Regions from separate parts of the Candidatus Symbiopectobacterium sp. NZEC127 genome, predicted to be linked through region 3. Evidence: predicted binding sites of a transcription regulator. Region 3 holds the regulator's gene; each other region holds the start of a gene.
The links. The regulator Fur, encoded in region 3, represses iron uptake genes when iron is present. The targets are predictions, from matches to a motif close to ATAATAATGAGAACNACTATCAA.
Positions count from the first base shown of each region.

Region 1: gpmA (2,3-diphosphoglycerate-dependent phosphoglycerate mutase) is a predicted target of Fur. The motif match lies at 3,765-3,787, and genes of this name have one in related genera.
Region 2: sufA (Fe-S cluster assembly scaffold SufA) is a predicted target of Fur. The motif match lies at 1,695-1,717, and genes of this name have one in related genera.

Region 1 covers NZ_JAGFPG010000009.1:7,002-14,753, forward strand. Annotated here, with positions in the region: gene pnuC (nicotinamide riboside transporter PnuC) at 1-197, shown strand, start outside; gene aroG (3-deoxy-7-phosphoheptulonate synthase AroG) at 410-1,462, shown strand; gene J5069_RS22210 (PDDEXK nuclease domain-containing protein) at 1,535-2,677, opposite strand; gene gpmA (2,3-diphosphoglycerate-dependent phosphoglycerate mutase) at 2,983-3,735, opposite strand; gene J5069_RS22220 (efflux RND transporter permease subunit) at 3,943-7,074, opposite strand; gene J5069_RS22225 (efflux RND transporter periplasmic adaptor subunit) at 7,071-7,752, opposite strand, start outside.
Region 2 covers NZ_JAGFPG010000001.1:1,374,243-1,381,994, reverse strand. Annotated here, with positions in the region: gene J5069_RS06300 (FAD-binding and (Fe-S)-binding domain-containing protein) at 1-424, shown strand, start outside; gene J5069_RS06295 (hotdog fold thioesterase) at 437-853, shown strand; gene J5069_RS06290 (hypothetical protein) at 911-1,312, opposite strand; gene sufA (Fe-S cluster assembly scaffold SufA) at 1,757-2,131, shown strand; gene sufB (Fe-S cluster assembly protein SufB) at 2,140-3,636, shown strand; gene sufC (Fe-S cluster assembly ATPase SufC) at 3,745-4,491, shown strand; gene sufD (Fe-S cluster assembly protein SufD) at 4,466-5,770, shown strand; gene sufS (cysteine desulfurase SufS) at 5,770-6,993, shown strand; gene sufE (cysteine desulfuration protein SufE) at 7,094-7,510, shown strand.
Region 3 covers NZ_JAGFPG010000004.1:360,655-368,406, reverse strand. Annotated here, with positions in the region: gene J5069_RS17400 (methyl-accepting chemotaxis protein) at 1-578, opposite strand, end outside; gene fldA (flavodoxin FldA) at 1,033-1,560, shown strand; gene fur (ferric iron uptake transcriptional regulator) at 1,896-2,342, shown strand; gene glnS (glutamine--tRNA ligase) at 2,419-4,077, opposite strand; gene nagE (N-acetylglucosamine-specific PTS transporter subunit IIBC) at 4,305-5,801, opposite strand; gene nagB (glucosamine-6-phosphate deaminase) at 6,106-6,906, shown strand; gene nagA (N-acetylglucosamine-6-phosphate deacetylase) at 6,928-7,752, shown strand, end outside.

The sequences.
Region 1 (7,752 bases), on a different contig from region 3:
CGCGTAAGTATGTAGAAAACTGGATACTGTGGGTTGTGATTAACATTATCAGCGTGGTGATCTTCACCTATCAGGGCGTTTATGTGATGGCGCTGGAATACCTGATTTTGACGGGGATTGCCCTCAACGGCACCTGGTTGTGGATCAAGGAAGCGCGCCAGCGTCCAACGCCATCGTACCTACAGCGTCGAGCGTAACCAACGCGTTGGAAAACGCGGCGTAGCGCTAAGCTAACAGCATTTTATCGCGTAAAATTACGCGATATTGTTGTGGGTACGCCATACGCTTGACTTATCATTTGTGCACTGCAATATGGACAGTTCCGTTTTAAACGCCAGGGTAATCACCCTGCAACCGTTTCCTATTGGCAAGATGTGGCATGTTCTGCGCAAGAATCGATGGATGAATGATGAATTACCAAAATGATGACTTAAGAATTAAAGAGATCAAAGAGTTGTTACCTCCTGTCGCGCTGTTGGAGAAATTTCCGGCCACCGCGCGTGCGGCAGAAACGGTCTCATTTACCCGCTCGGCAATTCACAAGATTCTGCATGGCACTGACGATCGTCTGCTGGTGGTGATTGGCCCGTGCTCGATTCATGATACCAAGGCTGCAAAAGAATACGCCGCACGTTTGCTCACGCTGCGCAATGAATTAAGCGACGAACTGGAAGTGGTGATGCGTGTCTATTTCGAGAAACCGCGCACTACTGTGGGTTGGAAAGGGCTGATTAACGATCCGCATATGGATAACAGCTATCAGATTAACGATGGATTGCGTATCGCCCGTCAACTGTTGGTAGAAATCAATGATAGCGGGTTACCTGCTGCGGGTGAGTTTCTGGACATGATCTCGCCGCAGTATCTGGCAGATTTGATGAGCTGGGGTGCCATCGGCGCACGCACCACGGAATCTCAGGTACACCGCGAACTGGCTTCTGGTCTCTCTTGTCCGGTTGGTTTCAAAAACGGCACCGATGGCACGATTAAAGTGGCGATCGATGCGATTAACGCCGCGAGTGCGCCGCACTGCTTCCTGTCGGTGACCAAATGGGGCCACTCTGCCATCGTCAACACCAGTGGTAACAACGATTGCCACATTATTTTGCGTGGTGGAAAAGCGCCCAATTACAGCGCCGAGCACGTTAGTGCCGTTAAGGATGGGCTGGAAAAAGCCGGACTGCGCCCGCAGGTGATGATCGATTTCAGTCATGCCAACAGCAGCAAACAGTTCAAGAAGCAGATGGACGTGGGGACGGATGTTTGCACGCAGATTGCTGGCGGTGAACGCGCCATCACCGGTGTGATGGTGGAGAGCCACCTGGTGGAAGGCAATCAGAGCCTGGAAAGCGGCGAACCGCTGGTTTATGGCCGCAGTGTGACAGATGCGTGTATCGGTTGGGAAGATACTGAAACGCTGCTGCGACAGTTGGCTGCGGCGGTTAAAACGCGACGCGCGTAAAAAGTGGTTAACGAGCACATCGCTTGTTCCTGACCCCTGAAAGGGTCAGGAACGTCTGATGAATAGGAATGTTTACTTTTTGGCATCCGAGACGGGTTGTGTCACCCCGCGCGAGGCCAGCATACGTTGTGTATTTTCAAGCTCTTCTTGCAGTAACTCAGCATTTGGCAGCACCGTGCGAAAGTTTGCTGCCATCACCTTGGTAGGGAGTCCTTCCAAGGCATATCTTGCTAAAGCATGACCTCTGTCAGCACAGAGAATTAAGCCCACGGGAGGATTCTCGTCAGGCAAGGTCCAATGTTCTTTGGCATAGTTACAGTACATATGCATCTGGCCTACATCCCCATGAGTCAGACTACCGAGTTTTAAATCAACGATGACCAGACAGCGCAACTGGCGATGAAAGAATAGCAGATCAACGCGATACCAGGTCTGATCAATGCGTAGTCGTCGCTGTCGTCCGATAAAGGTAAAACCATCACCGAGTTCCAGCAGAAAGTCCTCTAATCGATGGATTAACGCTTCTTCCAGATCGGACTCTGAATACTCGTCTTTGAGATCGAGAAACTCCAGCACGTAAGGATCTTTGATCGCCTCATTGGGAGTAACAATGTCTTGTTGCTTCGGTATTGAGCCAGTGACCAGCATGGCTGCTTTATCACGGGAAAGCGCAGTGCGCTCATAAAACTGGCTACTGATTTGTCGGTCGAGTTGTCGCACACTCCAGCCGCCTTGTAGCGCTTCGGTTTCATAGAATTGGCGGGCATAGGCATCCTTGACCGATAACAGACGAACATAGGCTGACCAAGGCAGTGTGAAAAACTGTGCCAGTTCAGTGAGTTCAAAATTCCGAGACAGTGTCTCGGAATTTGTCGGATCGCGTTGCTTGCCAGATTTCCGAGACACTGTCTCGGAAATCATTGAACGTGAGTAGGTGAGGAAGAATCGGCGCATATTTTCCAGATTATCCACGCTGAAGCCGCGTCCAAACCGTGCTGTCAGATCATTGGATAAGCGCGCAATCAATTGCTCGCCGTAACCGGCTCGACGTCTGCCCTTCTGCTCGGCCTCAATAACGCGTCGGCCAATATCCCAATAGCTCGCTGTCATCAATGCATTGACGCTGTAGGCAACGGTGTGGCGAGCATCATCGAGCAACGCTACGATACCATTGTGGATACTGGCATAACCCGAGGGTAATGCGGTGCGCTTCATCGCTACAGCAGATTTCTTTTTTTTACTCAAGGCATCACCTCCGCAAAACACAGCCTCCTGCCATGTCATAGTGATGATGTTACGGCCTTGAACAGGCCTGACACTATCAAGGCGTCGGGCCCGTTGTTAACTTTGGAATCGGCATTCCAGAGAACGCCGTTATCAAGCCGATGCGTTGACGTTTTATACAGGCCCTGTTGGCAATTAACAGGGCGTGCCTTCGCCTGACGCAGAGGGCACTGTGCTAAAGCAATAAAAAAACCCGGCATATGCCGGGTTTTTTGTTACTACACATCAAACAGATCTTATTTAGCTTTGCCCTGATTGGCAACAGCAGCGGCTTTCGCTGCGATTTCGTCAGCGTCACCCAGATAGTAGTGTTTGATAGGCTTGAAGTTTTCATCGAACTCATACACCAACGGCACGCCAGTCGGGATATTCAGCTCAAGGATTTCATCTTCGCCCATGTTGTCCAGGTATTTCACCAGCGCACGCAGGGAGTTACCGTGTGCAGCGATAATAACGCGCTCACCGCTTTTGATGCGTGGCAGAATGGTTTCGTTCCAGAACGGCACAACGCGTTCAATGGTCAGCGCCAGGCTTTCGGTCTGCGGCAGTTCAGCGTCAGTCAGAGACGCGTAGCGCGGATCGTGGCCAGGGAAACGCTCATCTTCACGGGTCAGCGCAGGCGGAGTGATAGCAAAACCACGACGCCATTGTTTAACCTGATCATCACCGTATTTTTCTGCGGTTTCTGCTTTGTTCAGACCCTGCAACGCGCCGTAGTGGCGTTCGTTCAGTTTCCAGCTCTTTTCCACCGGCAGCCAAGCCTGATCCAGCTCGTCCAGGATGTTCCACAGCGTGTGAATGGCGCGTTTCAGCACAGAGGTATAAGCGAAATCGAAGGAGAAACCTTCATTTTTCAGCAATGTACCAGCGGCTTTGGCTTCTGAACGGCCCTTATCGGACAGATCAACATCGTACCAGCCTGTGAAGCGGTTTTCATTGTTCCACTGGCTTTCACCGTGTCTCACCAGTACCAGCTTAGTTACAGCCATAGCTAAACTCCTTCATTCCTAAGATTTCAGTGATAACTGATCTCATTATATTGCTGCGCTGCAATTAACGGCAATCAATAGTCACCGATAAACCTGATTTATCTGCATTAACTTTGCTCATTATCACGTTATGGCTTGCTCGTTTCAGCTCACAGCAATAGCCTGTCGGCCCAAGATGAGTATGGGCCGACATCACGGGATTGCCACTCAGGCGCTATCGCCTCGTTTACGGTGGGTCAGCAAGTAGAACGCGGGGATCACCAGCATCGACAGCAAGGGGGCTGTTACCATGCCGCCCACCATCGGTGCGGCAATGCGTTGCATCACCTCCGCTCCCGTGCCACCGCCCCACATAATAGGCAATAGCCCGGCCATGATGGTGGCGACTGTCATCACTTTGGGGCGCACGCGCAACACGGCACCTTCATGAATGGCCTCGCGCAGCAAAGGGAGCGCCAGCGTCTCATCGGATTGTTGACGTTTTTCAATGGCGTGGTTGAGGTATAACACCATGATAACGCCGAACTCGGCCGCTACCCCGGCAAGCGCGATAAAGCCCACCGCCGCCGCTACCGATAAGTTATAGCCCAGCAGATAAAGCAGCCATACGCCACCAATCAGCGAAAAGGGCAGGGTGCCCATGATCAACAGCGCATCCTTCACCTTGCTGAACGTCACATAGAGCAGGATAAAGATAATCAACAGTGTGAACGGCAATACCACTTTGAGTTTGGCCGTCGCGCGCTCAAGATACTCAAATTGTCCAGACCAGCTTAGCGACACGCCTTCTGGCAATTGCACCTGCTGTTCTACCGCACGTTGCATATCCTGCACGGCAGATTTCAGATCGCGGCCGCGAATATCGACATAGATCCAATCCGAAAGACGTGCGTTTTCACTTTTCAGCATGGGCGGCCCGTCGCTGATGCGAATATCGGCCAGTTCCGAGAGCGAAATTTGCCCACCGCTTGCGGTAATGACCGGTAAATTCTTGAGTTTTTGCAGCGAATCGCGGATCTCACGCGGATAGCGCAGGTTGATAGGATAACGTTCGCGCCCCTCAATGGTTTCGCCAATATTTTCCCCACCAACCACTACAGACACGATGGATTGCAGCTCTTTGACCGACACGCCATAACGCGCCGCCTTGGCGCGATCGATATCGATATCAATATAGCGACCACCGGCCAGACGCTCTGCCAGCGCAGAGGTGACGCCGGGAACGCCGCGCACCACCTGTTCAATCTGCTCGGCCACGGTTTCAATTTGCGCGATATTGCTGCCGTTCACTTTGATGCCCACCGGGCTTTTGATCCCCGTCGCCAGCATATCCAACCGGTTGCGGATGGGCGGGACCCAGATATTGGCGATCCCCGGTACTTTCACAATGCCGTCGAGTTCACTGACCAACTTGTCCATGGTCATGCCGGGCCGCCACTGATCTTTGGGCTTAAAACGTATGGTGGTTTCGATCATGGTCAACGGTGCGGGGTCGGTGGCGGTTTCTGCCCGACCCGCTTTGCCGAACACGGTGTCGACTTCCGGCACGGTTTTGATCAGCCGATCCGTCTGTTGCAATAACCGTCCTGCTTCCCGTGCGGATATTCCCGGCAGGGTGGAGGGCATGTAGAGCAAGTCGCCTTCATCCAACGCGGGCATAAATTCGCTGCCCAATTGAGAAAGCGGATAGAGCGTCGCCAGCAGCAACATTCCCGCTACGGCCAGCGTCACTTTTGGCCACTGTAATACCCGATCCAGCAGCGGCTCATAGGCACGGATCAGCCAGCGGTTGAGCGGATTGGCGTGCTCATCAGGAATTTTTCCACGAATAAAATAGCCCATCAGCACCGGCACCAGCGTAATGCCCAGCCCGGCGGACACCGCCATGGCGTAGGTTTTGGTGAAGGCGAGCGGGGCAAACATTTTGCCTTCCTGCGCTTCGAGCGAAAACACCGGAATAAACGACAGAGTAATGATCAGCAAACTACAGAAGAGTGCGGGACCCACCTCCACTGCGGCCTTTTCGGCTATCTTCCAATAGTCATCAGAGGCGGGTTGCTGGTTTGGATGCTCATGTCGCCACTGTTCCAGCACCTTGTGCATGTTTTCTATCATCACAATAGCCGCATCCACCATGGCTCCGATGGCGATGGCGATGCCGCCCAACGACATGATGTTGGCGTTCACCCCCTGATAGTGCATGACAATGAAAGCGCCGAGAATACCCAGCGGCAGTGTCACAATGGCGACCAGAGCCGAACGGAAGTGGAACAGAAACAGCGTACACACCAGAGCAACGACAATAAACTCTTCGATCAGCTTGTGCGTGAGCGTGGTGATGGCGTTTTCAATCAAGTGCGAACGATCGTAAACCGGAACAATTTCCACGCCTGCGGGCAGGCTGCGCTTGATGTCGTTCAGCTTTAGCTTGACCGCATCGATGGTTTCCAGCGCATTTTTTCCTGATCGCATCACGATAATGCCGCCTGCGACCTCACCTTCACCATTGAGTTCAGCAATGCCACGCCGCATTTCTGGACCGATACGCAAGGTGGCGACATCTGACAGCATAATGGGGATGCCGTCTCGGGTGGCGATCACCACGTGCTTAAAGTCATCAAGCGTTTTGAGATAGCCCGAGGTGCGCACCATGTACTCTGCTTCCCCAAGCTCGACAACGGAACCGCCGCCTTCCTGATTCGCGTTTTGTACCGCGGTCATCACCATCTCGTGGGAGAGGTTTAGGGCGCGCAATCGGTCTGGGTTGAGCACTATCTGGTACTGTTTAACCATGCCGCCGACGCTCGCGACTTCCGATACGTTGGGCACGGTCTTTAACTCATACTTGATGATCCAGTCTTGGATGGCGCGCAGGTCGCCAAGGCTGTGCTGGCCGGTTTTGTCTACCAATGCATATTCGTATACCCAGCCGACGCCGGTAGCATCGGGGCCAAGGGAAGCCTTCGCCTGAGGCGGCAACGTTGACTGCACCTGACTGAGATACTCCAGCACGCGCGAGCGCGCCCAGTAGGGATCGGTGCCGTCTTCAAACAGCACGTAGACATAAGAATCGCCAAACATGGAGAAGCCGCGTACCGTTTTGGCACCGGGTACGGAGAGCATGGTGGTGGTGAGTGGGTAGGTTACCTGATCCTCCACCACTTGCGGCGCTTTACCGGGGTAGCCGACTTTGATAATGACCTGAACGTCGGAGAGATCGGGTAACGCATCAAGCGGCGCTTTTTGCACTGCCCACCATCCCCATGCCGCCATCAGCATGGCGCTCAACAGCACCAATAGCCGATTGCGTAGCGACCAACGAATAATGGCTGCAATCATTGTTGATGTCCTTGGTGTTGGTGGGCATTGCCGTTAGACACGGGGGTGACACTCACTAACCGTGCACCCTCTTCTGGCAGCGCAAAGGTGAAGCTGACCTGTTGACCGATGGTCAGTGAAGGGCGCAGTTCAGCAGAGGCAATAAAGTCCATGGTCATCGGGCCCCAGTTCAGTGCGGCAACCGGGCCGTGCGAAATCGTAATCGTGTCGCCGTCGATCGCCTCGATTTTCCCTTCCGCCTGGTAGGTGGGGGACGCGCTGGCCGCCGGGGTATCCTGTTTAGGTTGATCGTCTGCCATTTGCGGCAGTGCACTTTTCAGGCTCGCTTCAGAATCGATCAGGAATTGGCCGGACGTAACCACCGACTGGCCCGCGTTAAGGCCGTGAGTAACTTCTACCCAACCATTTTGGCTACGGCCTGTTTTCACTTCGACCGGCGTGAAGTGACCGTTACCGTCAGCCAGCAGTACTCGATTGTGCGTGCCAGTGGTGATGAGTGCTTCGTCGGGAATAGCGACCACGGGAGACGTGGTGATGGGATGCGTCAGTGTCACGTTGAGGATCATGCCAGGTTTGAGTAAGTGCTCTGGATTTTCCAGTGTCAGCCTGGCCTTTAGCGTGCGCGTTGAGGCTTCCAGATTGGGCAACAGTTCGTCCACCTTGCCATGAAAGGTTTTC
Region 2 (7,752 bases), on a different contig from region 3:
AATTCTGGGTGACAAACGCGGCGATTTTCAGGTGCAACTGGTGCATGAGTGGCTGCTGCCGCTGCTGTCGGCGAGAACACCGACGGCCGCACCGCGCGATGATGCCTGGTATCTGTTTGGTCACTGTACCGAATCAACTTCGCTGCCGACCAGCAGCAAACAGTGGGCCGATATCTTTGCCCGTTTCGGTGTCCGACTGGAAAACGTCAACGTCGGTTGCTGTGGTATGGCTGGCACCTATGGTCATGAAAGCAAGAACCTGGCTGACTCCAAGGGGATCTATGCCTTGTCCTGGCAGCAGGCGTTGCAAAAATTACCCTCCACGCGTTGTCTGACAACCGGCTATTCATGCCGCAGTCAGGTGAAGCGTATGGAAGGCCAAGGATTGCGTCATCCGTTGCAGGCATTACTGGATCTCGTCTGACAGGAGAGCGTTATGTTGTGGAAAAGAGCGGCTACGCTGGAGCTGATTAACCAGCACAGCCTGGGCTGTATGATGGAGCATCTGGGGATCCGTTTTACCCATATTGCAGAAGATACCCTGGAAGGCACAATGCCGGTGGATGCGCGCACGCGCCAATCCTTCGGCCTGCTGCACGGCGGAGCATCGGTGGTGCTGGCGGAGTCGCTCGGCTCGGTTGCAGGCTACCTGTGTACCGAAGGAGAACAGCGCGTGGTGGGGATGGAGATTAATGCCAACCATCTGCGCGCAGTGACTTCAGGACACGTGCGTGGCGTGTGTCGCGCACTGCACGTGGGGCGTCGCAATCAGGTGTGGCAAATTGACATCTACGACGAGAGTAACCGTCTGTGTTGCACTTCTCGTCTCACCACGGCAGTGGTGACGCCTTGATCTCGCCGTAACGGTAAAATGCGCGCCAATCGGCGCGCATTTTCATTCTTGCGCTCGTCAAGGCAAAAAGGGGACGCGCCGCACAAAATCGGTCTGAAACGCGGTGGCCTTATCCCAACAGCCTTCAAGGCTGAGCTGGTGGCAAATCAGCTTTAGCGTGTTGCGTGCAAAGTAGTAACTCTGCACGCGAAAAAGGTGGCAACGCCCTTCATTGTTGATTTCTTTAATCAAGCGGTTATGCAATTTGACCAGGGCGTGCAAATAGCTCTCATCGTCGCCGTTCTTCCGGCACAGATCGATCATCTCCATGCAGGCATTGTGGTAGCGGCGCAAGTGGTCGATATGGCTTTCGTGCCGATTCAACCGCGCTTCGGCCATATAGAAATCCACGGTGACATCCCGGATCAAGAACTTGTACTCGTCAATCTGATGCTGTAGCCAGGCGTTCACGGATTGCATAGGGATTACCATGGATATTAATGATAATCATTATCATATTTCTAATGTTCATCGGGATCAACCTATCACCCGGTGCCTGCGAAAAAAAAAGTGTACGGCCCGATAAGTCTTTTTATGGTCAATAAATGCGCAATCAAACGATAAAAACGGTCACGATTTTTCCTGTTTTAAAAATAGGTATCGTCTATGAATGTTATAATTATGATAACAATATGTTTATACTAATTCATCTGTCTGTCACGTGGTGGTAAATTAGTTATTTTATATCAACAGGTTATTTTTTTATTGTCAGCTTATGAACGTGCTGACAGGCAAAAAAAAATCGTTTTTTTTCAGGTTGCGGTGAAATGTTACAAATACCCCTTCGAAACAAGAGGTTGAAGCAATAATCATTATCACTAACATTAGGCTCAGACAGAGCTTTTCTGAAACGAGGTATGGCGGATGCAAACGGGAAACGTAGAAACATTTTCACTGGATGAAAACACCTGGAAAGGGCTGACGCTGACGGCCAGCGCCGCTCAACAGATCCTGCGCCTGGTCCAGTCTGATGACACGGTGAAAGGGTTACGTTTGAGCGTCAAGCAATCAGGATGTGCAGGGTTTGGTTATGTGCTGGATCTGGTCAACGCACCGGATGCCGGCGACCTGGTGTTCGAGCGCGAGGGCGCACATTTGTACGTACCCCTAAAGGCGATGCCCTTTATCGATGGTACCGAACTGGATTATGTGCGTGAAGGCTTGAACCAGATTTTCAAATTTAATAATCCCAAAGCGCAGCATGCCTGCGGGTGTGGCGAAAGCTTTGGCGTTGAGTGATGACTGATATGGCGCGTAGCAATGTAGATGTACCCGACGATGTGCAAATCTGGATGGGGGATGGCCGCTACAAAGAGGGCTTTTTCACCGAACTGGCCACAGACCAACTGGGGCGTGGCGTCAATGAAGAGGTGGTGCGAGCGATCTCCGCCAAACGCAACGAACCTGAGTGGATGCTGGAGTTCCGTCTCAATGCCTATCGCGCCTGGCTGGAGATGGAGGAGCCGCACTGGCTAAAAGCGCACTATGACAAGCTGGACTATCAGGAATACAGCTATTATTCAGCACCCTCTTGCGGCCACTGTGATGACACCTGCGGCTCTGAACCCGGCGCCAAGCAGCAGTCCAGCATTGCCGAGGTGAACAGCTACCTGACTGCTGAAGTTGAAAATGCCTTCAATCAGCTCGGCGTGCCAGTGCGCGAAGGGCAAGCCGTGGCGGTGGATGCGATTTTTGACTCGGTATCGGTGGCGACCACCTACCGTGAAGAGCTGGCGCAGCAGGGGATTATTTTCTGCTCGTTCAGCGAGGCGATTCAGGAACATCCCGATCTGGTGCGCCAATACCTCGGCACGGTAGTGCCTGCCAACGATAACTTTTTTGCCGCGCTCAATGCCGCGGTAGCCTCTGACGGCACCTTTGTCTATATACCCAAAGGCGTGCGTTGTCCGATGGAGCTCTCCACCTATTTCCGCATCAATGCGGCGAAAACCGGGCAGTTTGAACGCACCATCCTGATTGCCGATGACGACAGCTATGTCAGCTATATCGAAGGATGCTCAGCGCCAGTGCGCGACAGCTACCAACTGCATGCCGCCGTGGTGGAAGTGATCGTCAACAAAAACGCTGAGGTCAAATACTCCACGGTGCAGAACTGGTTCTCCGGTCAGGATGCCAAGGGCGGTATCCTTAACTTTGTTACCAAGCGCGCGCTCTGTGCCGGCGAGTATGCCAAGATGTCCTGGACCCAGTCTGAAACGGGCTCCGCCATCACCTGGAAATACCCGAGTGTGATTTTGCGCGGAGATAACTCGGTGGGTGAATTCTTCTCTGTTGCGCTGACCAGCGGGCATCAGCAGGCGGATACCGGGACCAAGATGATCCACATCGGCAAGAACACCCGTTCCACGATTATCTCCAAAGGGATCTCTGCCGGACACAGTGAGAACACCTACCGCGGTCTGGTGAAAATCATGCCGAGCGCCACCAATGCGCGCAACTTCACCCAGTGCGACTCGATGCTGATTGGCAGCGACTGCGGCGCGCACACTTTCCCTTATGTGGAAGTGCGTAACAACAGCGCGCAGCTGGAGCACGAGGCGACAACCTCACGCATTGGCGAAGACCAACTGTTCTATTGCCTGCAACGCGGCATTAGTGAAGACGATGCTATTTCGATGATCGTGAACGGATTCTGTAAGGATGTGTTCTCGGAGCTGCCGCTGGAATTTGCCGTCGAAGCGCAGAAGCTTCTGGCGATCAGTCTGGAACACAGCGTCGGCTAAGTGCGTCGCAGACTAAAAATGCAGCGGGGTGCCGAATGTCAATCTGACAGCACCCCACGCGAATTGATGTTATCAGGCGTGCTCGGCACGACGCCGCAAGGATAAACTATGTTAAGCATTAAGAATTTACACGTAAGCGTTGAAGGTAAGGCGATCCTGAACGGACTGAACCTCGAGGTAAAACCCGGTGAAGTTCACGCCATCATGGGACCCAACGGTTCTGGTAAAAGTACGCTTTCCGCCACGCTTGCGGGCCGTGAAGATTATGAAGTGAACGACGGCACGGTGGCGTTCAAAGGCAAAGACTTGCTGGAGTTAGATCCGGAAGATCGCGCCGGTGAGGGCATCTTTATGGCCTTCCAATACCCGGTTGAGATCCCCGGCGTCAGTAACCAGTTCTTTTTGCAAACCGCCGTAAACGCCGTGCGCAAATACCGCGAGCAAGAGCCGCTGGACCGCTTCGATTTCGCCGATTTTATTGAAGATAAAATCAAACTGCTAAAAATGCCGGCAGATTTGTTGACCCGTTCGGTTAACGTGGGTTTTTCCGGCGGCGAGAAAAAACGTAATGACATTCTGCAAATGGCGGCGCTGGAGCCGGAGCTGTGTATTCTGGATGAGACGGACTCCGGACTGGATATCGATGCGCTGAAGATTGTTGCCAACGGCGTTAACGCGCTGCGTAACCAGCAACGTGCGTTTATTATCGTGACCCACTACCAGCGTATTCTGGATTATATCCAACCCGATTATGTGCACGTGCTTTATCAAGGTCGTATCGTTAAATCCGGTGATTTTTCGCTGGTGAAACAGTTGGAGGAGCAAGGCTATGGCTGGCTTACCGACCAACAGTAACACGCTGGCTGAAAAACAGGCCAAAACGCTCCAGCAGTGGCAGGCGTTGTTTAACGCGTCACGCGCGGCGGATGCACCCAGTGCTCAGCATCACTGGCAGGAAGTGATGCGGCTCGGCTTGCCGGGGCGCAAGCACGAACATTGGAAATATACGCTGTTGGATGGGTTGCTGGCGCAGACGTTCAGCGCGCCGGATGCCGTGTCCGTTGATGAAGAGACGTTGGCCGCACACGCACTGGCGCTGGAGAGTTGGCGTCTGGTGTTTGTCGATGGCGTATTCAACGCGGCGTTGAGCGATGCGCAGTGGGGCCCCTACCAGATTGCGGTGAATGCGCCCCATGCGGCACCCACCGATCTGGCGGCCGTTCAGCCGGAACTGTTTTTGCACCTGACGGAAAGTCTGGCGGCGCAGCACACCGCCATCCGTTTACCGACGGGATGCCAGGCGGAGAAACCGCTGTATATTCTGCATATCAGCAGCGGGCAGTCTGCCAGCCTGAATATGGCACACCAACGCCACCATCTGTATGTCGGGGCGGGGGCCAGCGCAGCGATTATCGAGCACTACGTCAGCCTGGATGACAAGGCGCACTTCACCGGTACGCGCCTGACGGTGCACGCCGCTGCCAACAGCCAGGTAAAACACCTCAAGCTGGCCTTTGAGGCTGCCGCCAGTTATCACTTTGCACACAACGATTTGGTGTTGGAACGGGATGCGCGCGTGCGCAGCCACAGTTTCTTGCTGGGTGCCGGATTAACCCGGCATCACACCAGCGCGCAAATCAACGGTGAAGGCGTCAACCTCTCTATCAATAGCCTGATTTTGCCGATTGGCAGCGAAGTGTGCGATACCCGCACCTACCTTGAACATAATCAGGGCCACGGCGAAAGCCGCCAACTGCACAAGGCGATTGTCAGTGACAAAGCCCGGGCGGTGTTCAACGGTATGATCAAGGTTGCGCCGGGCGCATTGAAGACCGACGGACAGATGACCAACAACAACCTGCTGCTGGGGCGTCTGGCGGAAGTGGATACCAAGCCGCAGCTCGAGATTTATGCCGATGATGTGAAGTGCAGCCACGGTGCCACGGTGGGGCGCATTGATGAAGAGCAACTGTTCTACCTGCGTTCGCGCGGTATTTCACAGCAGGATGCACAGCAGATGATCATTTACGCGTTTGCCGCCGAATTGACGGAAGCGTTGGATAACGACACGCTGCAAGAGGCGGTGTTGCAGCGTATTGCGTTGCGCCTGCCGAACGCGGCAGGAGTAGTCTGATGAATTATCCGATTGAGCGGATTCGCCGCGATTTCCCGGTGCTGGCGCAGCAGGTCAACGGGCAGCCTCTGGCCTACCTGGACAGCGCGGCCAGCGCGCAGAAACCGCAGGCGGTGATTGACCGGGAAGTGGCGTTTTACAGTAATGAATATGCTGCGGTGCACCGTGGCATTCATACGCTAAGCGCCAAGGCCACCAGCGCGATGGAAGCGGTGCGTGAGCAGGTTGCGCGCTATATCAACGCGGCCTCGGCGGAAGAGATCGTCTTTGTGCGTGGCACCACGGAAGCGATCAATCTGGTCGCCAACAGCTATGGCAGCGCTTTTATTGAAGCCGGTGACAATATTCTGATCACCGAAATGGAGCACCATGCCAATATCGTGCCGTGGCAAATGCTGGCTGAACGCCAAGGCGTTGAGCTGCGCGTGCTGCCATTGACGGCGCAAGGTACGCTGGATTTAAGCCAACTGGATGCACTGCTGGATAAGCGTACCCGCTTGCTGGCAGTGACTCAGGTCTCTAACGTGCTGGGCACAGAAAACCCGCTGGACACCTTGATTGCGCGGGCGCGGGCGGTCGGTAGCGCGGTGCTGGTGGACGGTGCGCAGGCGGTGATGCATCAGCGTGTGGACGTACGGGCGTTAGACTGCGACTTTTACGCCTTTTCCGGGCATAAAATTTACGGCCCCTCCGGTATTGGCGTGCTGTACGCCAAGCATGCGCTGCTCAATGCCATGCCACCGTGGGAAGGGGGCGGGGCGATGATCCGTGACGTTAGCCTGACACAAGGTACCCGCTATGCCGATGCGCCGTGGCGCTTTGAAGCAGGATCGCCCAATACCGGCGGGATCATGGGGCTGGGCGCGGCGCTGGATTATGTCTCTGCAATCGGGCTGGACGCTATTCACGATCACGAAACGGCGCTGATGCACTACGCGCTGGATGCGCTGAGTTCGGTTCCGGATATCATCCTCTACGGTCCGGCCGAGCGAAAAGGGGTGATTGCCTTTAACCTCGGCAAGCATCACGCCTATGACGTCGGCAGTTTCCTTGACCAGTACGGGATTGCCATTCGTACCGGCCATCACTGTGCGATGCCATTGATGGCACATTATGGCGTACCCAGTATGTGCCGCGCCTCGATAGCGGTTTATACTACCCGCGAAGAAATAGATCGGCTGGTTGCCGGACTACAGCGTATTCATCGTTTGCTGGGAGGCTGATAAGCCTCGATGCGCGCCTGCGTTTTCCCTTGTGTTTTTGTTTTGGTGCTGTCGCCAGGTGGCTATGGGGTGGGCGTGCTCAGCCTGTTGGGAGGAATTCATGGCAAGCTTGCCAGAGCCAGAAAAATTGTTGCGAAACTTTTCTCGTTGCAACAATTGGGAAGAGAAGTATCTGTATATCATTGAGCTGGGCAGTCGTTTAGACCCGTTGCCTGACCAATGGCGTCAACCCGAGAACCTGATTGCCGGGTGCCAGAGTCAGGTGTGGATTGTGATGACGCGTGATGAGCAGGGCCGCCTGATTTTCAGCGGTGACAGCGATGCCGCTATCGTCAAGGGACTGGTTGCCGTGGTCTTTAGCCTGTATCACGCGTTGACGGCGCAGCAAGCACTGGCGCTGGATGTGCGGCCTTTCTTTGCGGAACTGGCGCTGAGTCAGCATTTGACGCCATCACGCTCACAGGGGCTGGAAGCGATGCTGCGTGCCATTCGCGCCAAAGCGTCTACCCTGGCCTGACATTACCTGCCAGCCCGTATACTACGGGCTGGATCACTCCACGATGGCGTTTGTACGCCAACCGCCGGTTTTTCAGATTACCCCACTGGTTATTACCACCAACTCCTTTTATTCTGGCGTTGTGCTTTGTCAAGAACTGCATATTAACGCATTGATTAGCAAATAAAACCTGTGGATATTTTTGGCATGCTACACTTGCAGAATCCGACGGAAGTGGTCGCATTCAGGCCCCGGCTGGTATC
Region 3 (7,752 bases):
TGACCAACGGCAGTGATTTGCTGAAAACGCACGCCCGCTGCGGCAAACTTATCGGAGCCTGCCTTGTTAAACGCGTTTACCGAGGCCCCGAATTGACGACTGAGGGCAGGCACCGTTTCCTTGGCATAGCGTTGATATTCATCCAACGCGTTGGCCTGCGCCTTTTGAAACATCGGATCAACGCCTTGGGTAATCAGGTTGCCCCAATCGCGGACCACCGCTTCAGCCAGCGCGGCATCCAACCCCGCATGATCGATGCTGCTAAAGGTGGCCAGATCGGATTTCAGGTTGTTCAATGCCGTCAATGCTGACGCCTGTTCTTTATCCGCCAGGGTGTTTTCACCGTTACGACGCCAATCCACTACCCGTGCCAAACGGGTTACCATGCGAAAATATTGATCGTTGCCCTGATTGACTAAATTCATGTTATGGACCAGTAAGGTACTGGTCTGTGAGGTCGTGGTCATCTCTTTGAAGGAGAAAATGGTGTAGACGGAAACACCGCCCCAAAGCACACAGAAAACCCCTAAAACCCATAACATTGCCGTTCTGATGGCGATGTTTCTAAAAAATTGCATAAGCCAGCTCCAGATATAAAATAACGTACGGTAGGGTTATTATTTTTAAAAAAATCATCAGGTTTGAAACAATCCCTAACGGGAAAAACACGCGATGCTTCACGTTTGCAAGCACACAGCGAACCTTCTACTTTCATCGTCAATATTAAAAGAATATTTAGTAGTTTCCCTCCGTGATCTACAGCACGCTGTGACTAAAAATTAGTTATTACTCATATTTTTCACAAAGATAGGGAAACGGGTGATAACAATGCCGCCGCTAAAGTAATTAAAAAAACTGGCGGAATTGCGCAAATGAGCTATGTGATAAAAACCCTGACTTAATAGCGGTTATTTTCGCTTTGGGTCAGGGAAAAGATACAAGTTTCTCCTACCCCCTGCGTCTGATATTATTACTTGATATGTAGGTGATAAACCGCACCATACCATTAAGAATAAAGAGGTTATTTTATCCATGGCACTCATAGGCATTTTCTTTGGCAGTGACACCGGCAATACCGAAAACATTGCCAAGACAATCCAACAGCAACTGGGCAGTGATGTTGCAGAGGTTCATGACATCGCCAAGAGCAGCAAAGAAGATATCGAAGCGTTTGATATCCTGCTGCTGGGTATTCCGACCTGGTACTATGGTGAGGCCCAGTGCGATTGGGACGATTTCTTCCCGACATTGGAAGAAATTGATTTCAATGGAAAAATCGTTGCCCTGTTTGGCTGTGGTGACCAGGAAGATTACGCCGAATACTTTTGTGACGCGATGGGAACGCTGCGCGACATTATTGAACCGCGCGGGGCAACGATTGTCGGCAATTGGTCAACGGAAGGTTACTATTTCGAAGCCTCTAAAGGGTTGGCAGACGACAACCACTTTATCGGTCTGGCGATTGATGAAGACCGTCAACCTGAACTGACCGGTGAACGCGTGAGTGCCTGGGTCAAACAAATCAGCGAAGAGCTCAACCTGAAATCACTGGCCGGTTGATCGCCACTGTTTTACATAAAAGCCCTGATAGCAATGTCAGGGCTTTATTAATAGATAAAACCGATTAAATTAATAGAAACATTTTTTTAACTTCCTGGTCTAAGCCTGTACAATAGTACCCATCGGTTTTGTACGTTTATCAATTTTCTCCATTTTACAACAAGAGATTGCGCGCAAATGCACACTTTCTTTATGGAGACGGTATTGTTAACATCCCATGGTTTTCATTTTTAATGCGCGGTTCTATAATTGAGACGCCATTACAATTTTTGAGCCGACCGATGTCATAGGCTTAATTGCCCCCATCGACGAGAAAGCAACAGGACTAAACCCGCATGACTGACAATAACACCGCATTAAAGAAGGCCGGCTTGAAAGTCACTCTGCCAAGACTGAAGATTCTGGAAGTGTTGCAGGATCCGGAGTGTCATCACGTCAGCGCGGAAGATTTGTATAAAAAACTGATAGATATGGGCGAAGAGATCGGTCTTGCGACCGTTTATCGCGTGCTTAACCAGTTTGATGATGCCGGTATTGTCACCCGTCATAATTTTGAAGGTGGTAAGTCAGTGTTCGAGCTGACACAGCAACACCACCATGACCATCTTATTTGCCTGGATTGCGGACGCGTTATTGAATTCCGTGATGAATCTATCGAAGCGCGTCAGCGCGAAATCGCAGACAGACACGGTATCAAACTGACTAACCACAGTTTATACCTCTATGGCCATTGCAGTACGGGCGACTGCCGCGAAGAAGAAACGCTCCACGACCCAAAATAAGTCAGGTTTTTTCTGATTGATGCCATAAAAAAACCGCCCAAACAGGCGGTTTTTTCATTTCAGTCAAACGCTGGCCTCAGCCAACCCAGGTATCACGCAGACCTACCGTGCGGTTAAACACCAGATGCGTTTCGCTCGAATAGCGGCGATCGGCACAGAAATACCCTTCGCGTTCAAACTGATACGCTTTTTCTACTTCTGCCTTTGCCAAACTCGGTTCAACAAAGCCCTGAGCCACTTTTAGCGAATCCGGGTTGATGGTTGCGAGGAAGTCATCCGCCGCACCTGGATTTGGCATGTTGAACAGGCGATCGTAAAGGCGGAACTCAGCCGGTAGCGCATGTGCGGCAGAAACCCAATGAATAACGCCCTTCACTTTACGCCCGTCAGCCGGGTCTTTACTCAACGTTTCGGCATCATAAGTGCAATACAGCGCGGTGATAACGCCCTGTTCATCTTTCTCAACCCGTTCCGCCTTGATGACATACGCATTGCGCAAACGCACTTCTTTACCCAGTACCAGACGCTTGTACTGTTTGTTCGCTTCTTCACGGAAATCGGCACGATCGATATAAATCTCACGGCTGAACGGCACCTGACGCGTTCCCATTTCCGGCTGATTCGGATGATTCGGCATGGAAACCCACTCTTCGTGGCCTTCTGGCAGATTCTCGATAACCACTTTTACCGGATCCAACACCGCCATGGCGCGCGGCGCATGCTCATTCAGATCGTCACGAATACAGGATTCCAGCGCCGCCATTTCGACATTATTATCCTGTTTGGTCACGCCGATACGACGACAAAACTCACGCACGGAGGCAGCTGTGTAACCACGGCGGCGCAGGCCGGAGATGGTTGGCATGCGAGGATCGTCCCAGCCTTCAACCACTTTTTCCGTCACCAGTTGATTCAGTTTGCGTTTGGACGTCACCGCATATTCCAGGTTCAAGCGCGAGAATTCATACTGACGCGGATGACAAGGAATGGTGATGTTGTCCAACACCCAATCGTACAGGCGGCGGTTGTCCTGGAACTCCAGCGTGCACAGTGAGTGCGTAATCCCTTCCAGCGCATCGGAAATGCAGTGCGTGAAATCGTACATGGGATAGATGCACCACTTTTTCCCGGTCTGGTGATGCTCGGCAAATTTGATGCGGTACAGGACCGGATCGCGCATCACGATGAACGGTGATGCCATGTCAATCTTGGCGCGCAGACATGCGGTGCCCTCAGCAAACCCGCCGTTGCGCATTTTTTCAAACAGGTTCAGGTTTTCCTGAACGCTGCGATCGCGGTAAGGGCTGTTTTTACCAGGGGAGGTCAGCGTGCCACGGTATTCGCGGATCTGCTCGGGAGAGAGTTCATCCACATAGGCCAGCCCTTTACCAATCAGTTCGACCGCATATAGATGCAACTGGTCAAAATAATCAGAAGAATAGCGAATCTCACCGCTCCAGGTGAAACCCAACCATTGCACATCCTGCTTGATGGACTCGACGTACTCGATATCCTCTTTCACCGGGTTGGTGTCATCAAAACGCAGATTACATTGACCGTTGTAATCTTGCGCCACCCCAAAATTGAGGCAAATGGACTTGGCATGGCCGATATGCAAGTAGCCATTGGGTTCCGGCGGAAAACGGGTTTGTACCAGGCTGTGTTTTCCAGACGCCAGATCTTCATCAATGATCTGACGGATAAAATTGGTTGGGCGGGCTTCGGCCTCACTCATGCTTGATTCCTCGATGCAAAACGACACATAACCCGCAATGATCCAACAAGCTACGGCAGGACACAACTGTTACTTGCACTAAATTTTATGAAATACACAGAAAGAGGCAAAACAACGGATGATTACGCATGAAGTAATCTAAAACGGGCGTCCTGTTATGCTAACGGCGATAAAAAATGCGGCGTGAGGAATACCCCACGCCGCACCATTCAACGCTAACAACACCATCACTGCTCGTGGTGAATTTGCTTCAAGGCCGTAGCGATCGCCTCCGCCTGCGTCCCCACAACAATTTGCACATTCTGTTTATTCAAGCGGATAACCCCCGCCGCCCCCAGGCGTTTCGCCTGGGCCTCATCCACTTGCGCAGAATCCACCACATTCAGCCGCAGACGCGTGATACAGGCATCAATCCCGACCAGATTGGCTTTACCGCCCAGCGCCGCCAAATACCCCTGAGCCAGAGATGTCGTATCATTCACCTTCTTTTCGGCAACGCTTTGATGTAGCGTCACACCCTCCGCTTCGCCACCATCAACCGACGGCTCGCGCCCCGGCGTCAGCAAGTTGAAACGTTTGATGGTGAAACGGAACGTCACATAGTAAATAACAAAGAACATCAGCCCTTGCGGAATCAGCATATACCACTGGGTAGCTAACGGGTTACGTGATTGAAGTACCATATCCACCAGCCCGGCACTAAAACCGAACCCGGAAATCCAATGCATGCTTGCCGCAATGAACACCGAAATCCCGGTCAACACGGCATGCAGCAGATACAGCACGGGCGCTACGAACATAAACGAAAACTCAAGCGGCTCGGTGATCCCGGTGAAGAAAGCGGCAAACGCGGCGGCCATCATAATCCCCGCCACTTTGCTTTTGTTTTCCGGACGCGAGCAGTGATAAATCGCTAATGCCGCACCCGGTAAACCAAACATCATGATGGGGAAGAACCCCGCCTGATAGCGTCCCGTGATGCCAACAACCGCTTTGCCCGCATCAATCGACTGCTGTCCACCGAGGAAATTCGGAATATCGTTAATGCCCGCCACATCAAACCAAAATACCGAGTTCAACGCATGGTGCAGGCCTACAGGGATCAGCAGGCGGTTGAAGAACGCGTACACGCCGGCCCCCACCGATCCCAACTGCTGGATATGCTCGCCCAGTGTGACCAGCGCACTATAAATCACCGGCCAGACATACATCAGGATGAAGGCAACAGCGATCATCAGGAATGAGGTCAAAATAGGCACCAGTCGACGCCCGCTGAAAAACGACAATGCCTCGGGCAGTTTGACATGGCTGTAACGGTTGTAGAGTTCCGCCGAAATAATACCGACCAGAATACCAATAAACTGGTTTTGGATTTTGCTGAATGCCTTGGGCACTTCGGCCAACGGAATATGCTGGATCATCGAAACGGCTGCGGGAGAGCACAACGTGGTCAGCACCAGAAAACCGACGAATCCGGTTAACGCCGCCGCCCCGTCTTTATCTTTGGACATGCCATAAGCGATACCCACCGCAAACAGCACCCCCATGTTTTCAATGATTGCGGCACCGGATTTGATCAGCAACGCCGCCAGCGCGCTCTCACTGCCCCAACCGTTGGGATCGATCCAGTACCCTATCCCCATGAGAATCGCGGCGGCTGGCAACGTCGCCACAGGTACCATCAGCGCACGGCCTACCCTTTGTAAATAGCTAAGAACACTCACATTATCCTCTCTCTCCCGCCAGGGGATACCAAACTGCCCGTTAAACCCATTCACAGCAGCCATCCCATTCAAGGCGGCTTGTGCTTGAAGTGTAAAAAAAATAATTCGCCACGCAAATTAAACCCTAACATTCTGTGACAGAACGCGCAAAACACCCGCATATTAAATCATTATACCTATCGATTAACTCACCTTATTTCAAGATAAAAAAAAACAGGCTAGACTAACTAATAACCTGTCTTTATCATCCAGACAGCAGCAAATTGGTTCACTGGTTTTGGAACGCTTATCCGGAGATTTATGTATGAGACTTATTCCCGTAGCCACATCAGAGCAGGTAGGCAAATGGGCGGCACGACACATTGTGCAGCGCATCAATGCTTTTAACCCCAGCGCCGAGCGCCCTTTTGTGCTGGGCCTCCCAACAGGCAGCTCACCGTTAGAAGCCTATAAAGCGCTTATCGTGATGCACAACGCGGGGCTGGTCAGCTTTAAACACGTGGTGACGTTTAATATGGATGAATATGTCGGTCTGCCAGCCGAACATCCGCAAAGCTATCACACCTTCATGTATGAGAATTTCTTCAATCACGTTGATATTCAGCAGGAAAATATTAACCTGTTGAACGGTAACGCCCCAGATGTGATGGCCGAGTGCCAACGCTATGAAGAGAAAATGACCGCCTATGGCAAGATTCACCTGTTTATGGGCGGTGTAGGTAATGACGGGCATATTGCGTTTAATGAACCGGCCTCATCCTTAGCGTCCCGTACGCGAATCAAAACGTTGACCGAAGAGACCCGCACCGCCAATTCCCGTTTCTTCGACGGTGATGTGTCTCAGGTTCCCAAATATGCGCTTACCGTCGGCGTCGGCACACTGCTAGATGCAGAGGAAGTGATGATTTTGGTGTCTGGCCGTAACAAAGCACAAGCGTTACAGGCAGCCGTAGAGGGCAATGTGAATCACATGTGGACCATCAGTTGTCTGCAACTGCATGCCAAGGCCATCATTGTTTGTGATGAGCCCTCTACCATGGAGTTGAAAGTCAAAACCGTGAAATACTTCCACGAGTTGGAAGCAGAAAGCCTTATCGGTCTTTAATCTGTAAGCCGGGAGTTCAAGATGTATGCGTTAACCCATTGTCGTATCTATACCGGGCACCAAATCCTGGATGACCATGCTATCGTTATCAACGATGGCACGATCGAAAGCGTGTGTCTCGAATCCGATCTCTCCGACACCCTGCCACGCCACAGTCTGAATGGTGCCTCGGTGGCCCCCGGCTTTATCGATTTACAGCTTAACGGCTGCGGTGGCGTCCAGTTCAATGACAGCCTTGATGCCATTTCCATTGCCACGCTGGAAACCATGCAGCATGCCAACCAACGCTCAGGTTGCACCAGTTTTCTCCCTACGCTTATCACCTCCAGTGATGCCTTTATCAAGCACGCGGTAGAAACGATGCGCGCTTATCTCGCATCACACGCCAATCAGGCGCTCGGCCTGCATATTGAAGGGCCCTGGCTGAATGTAATAAAAAAAGGTACGCACGATGCCCGCCTGATCCGTGCGCCAGAGCAACAGCTGGTTGACTATCTTTGTGCCAATGCGGATGTGATTGGTCAAATCACGCTGGCACCGGAAAAGGTGCCACCCGCCATGATTCGACAGCTTAGCCAGGCGGGGATCGTGGTTTCTGCCGGGCATTCCAATGCCACCTGGCAGGAAGCGAAACGCGGATTTGCTGCCGGTATTCGCTTTGCCACACACCTGTTTAATGCCATGCCGTATATTAGCGGACGCGAACCGGGTTTGGTGGGCGCTATTTATGATGCGCCTGAGATCTACTGCGGCATCATCGCCGACGGCATGCACGTTGATTGGGCCAATATCCGCAACAGCAAACGGATCAAAGGCGAAAAGCTTGTGCTGGTCACCGATGCCACG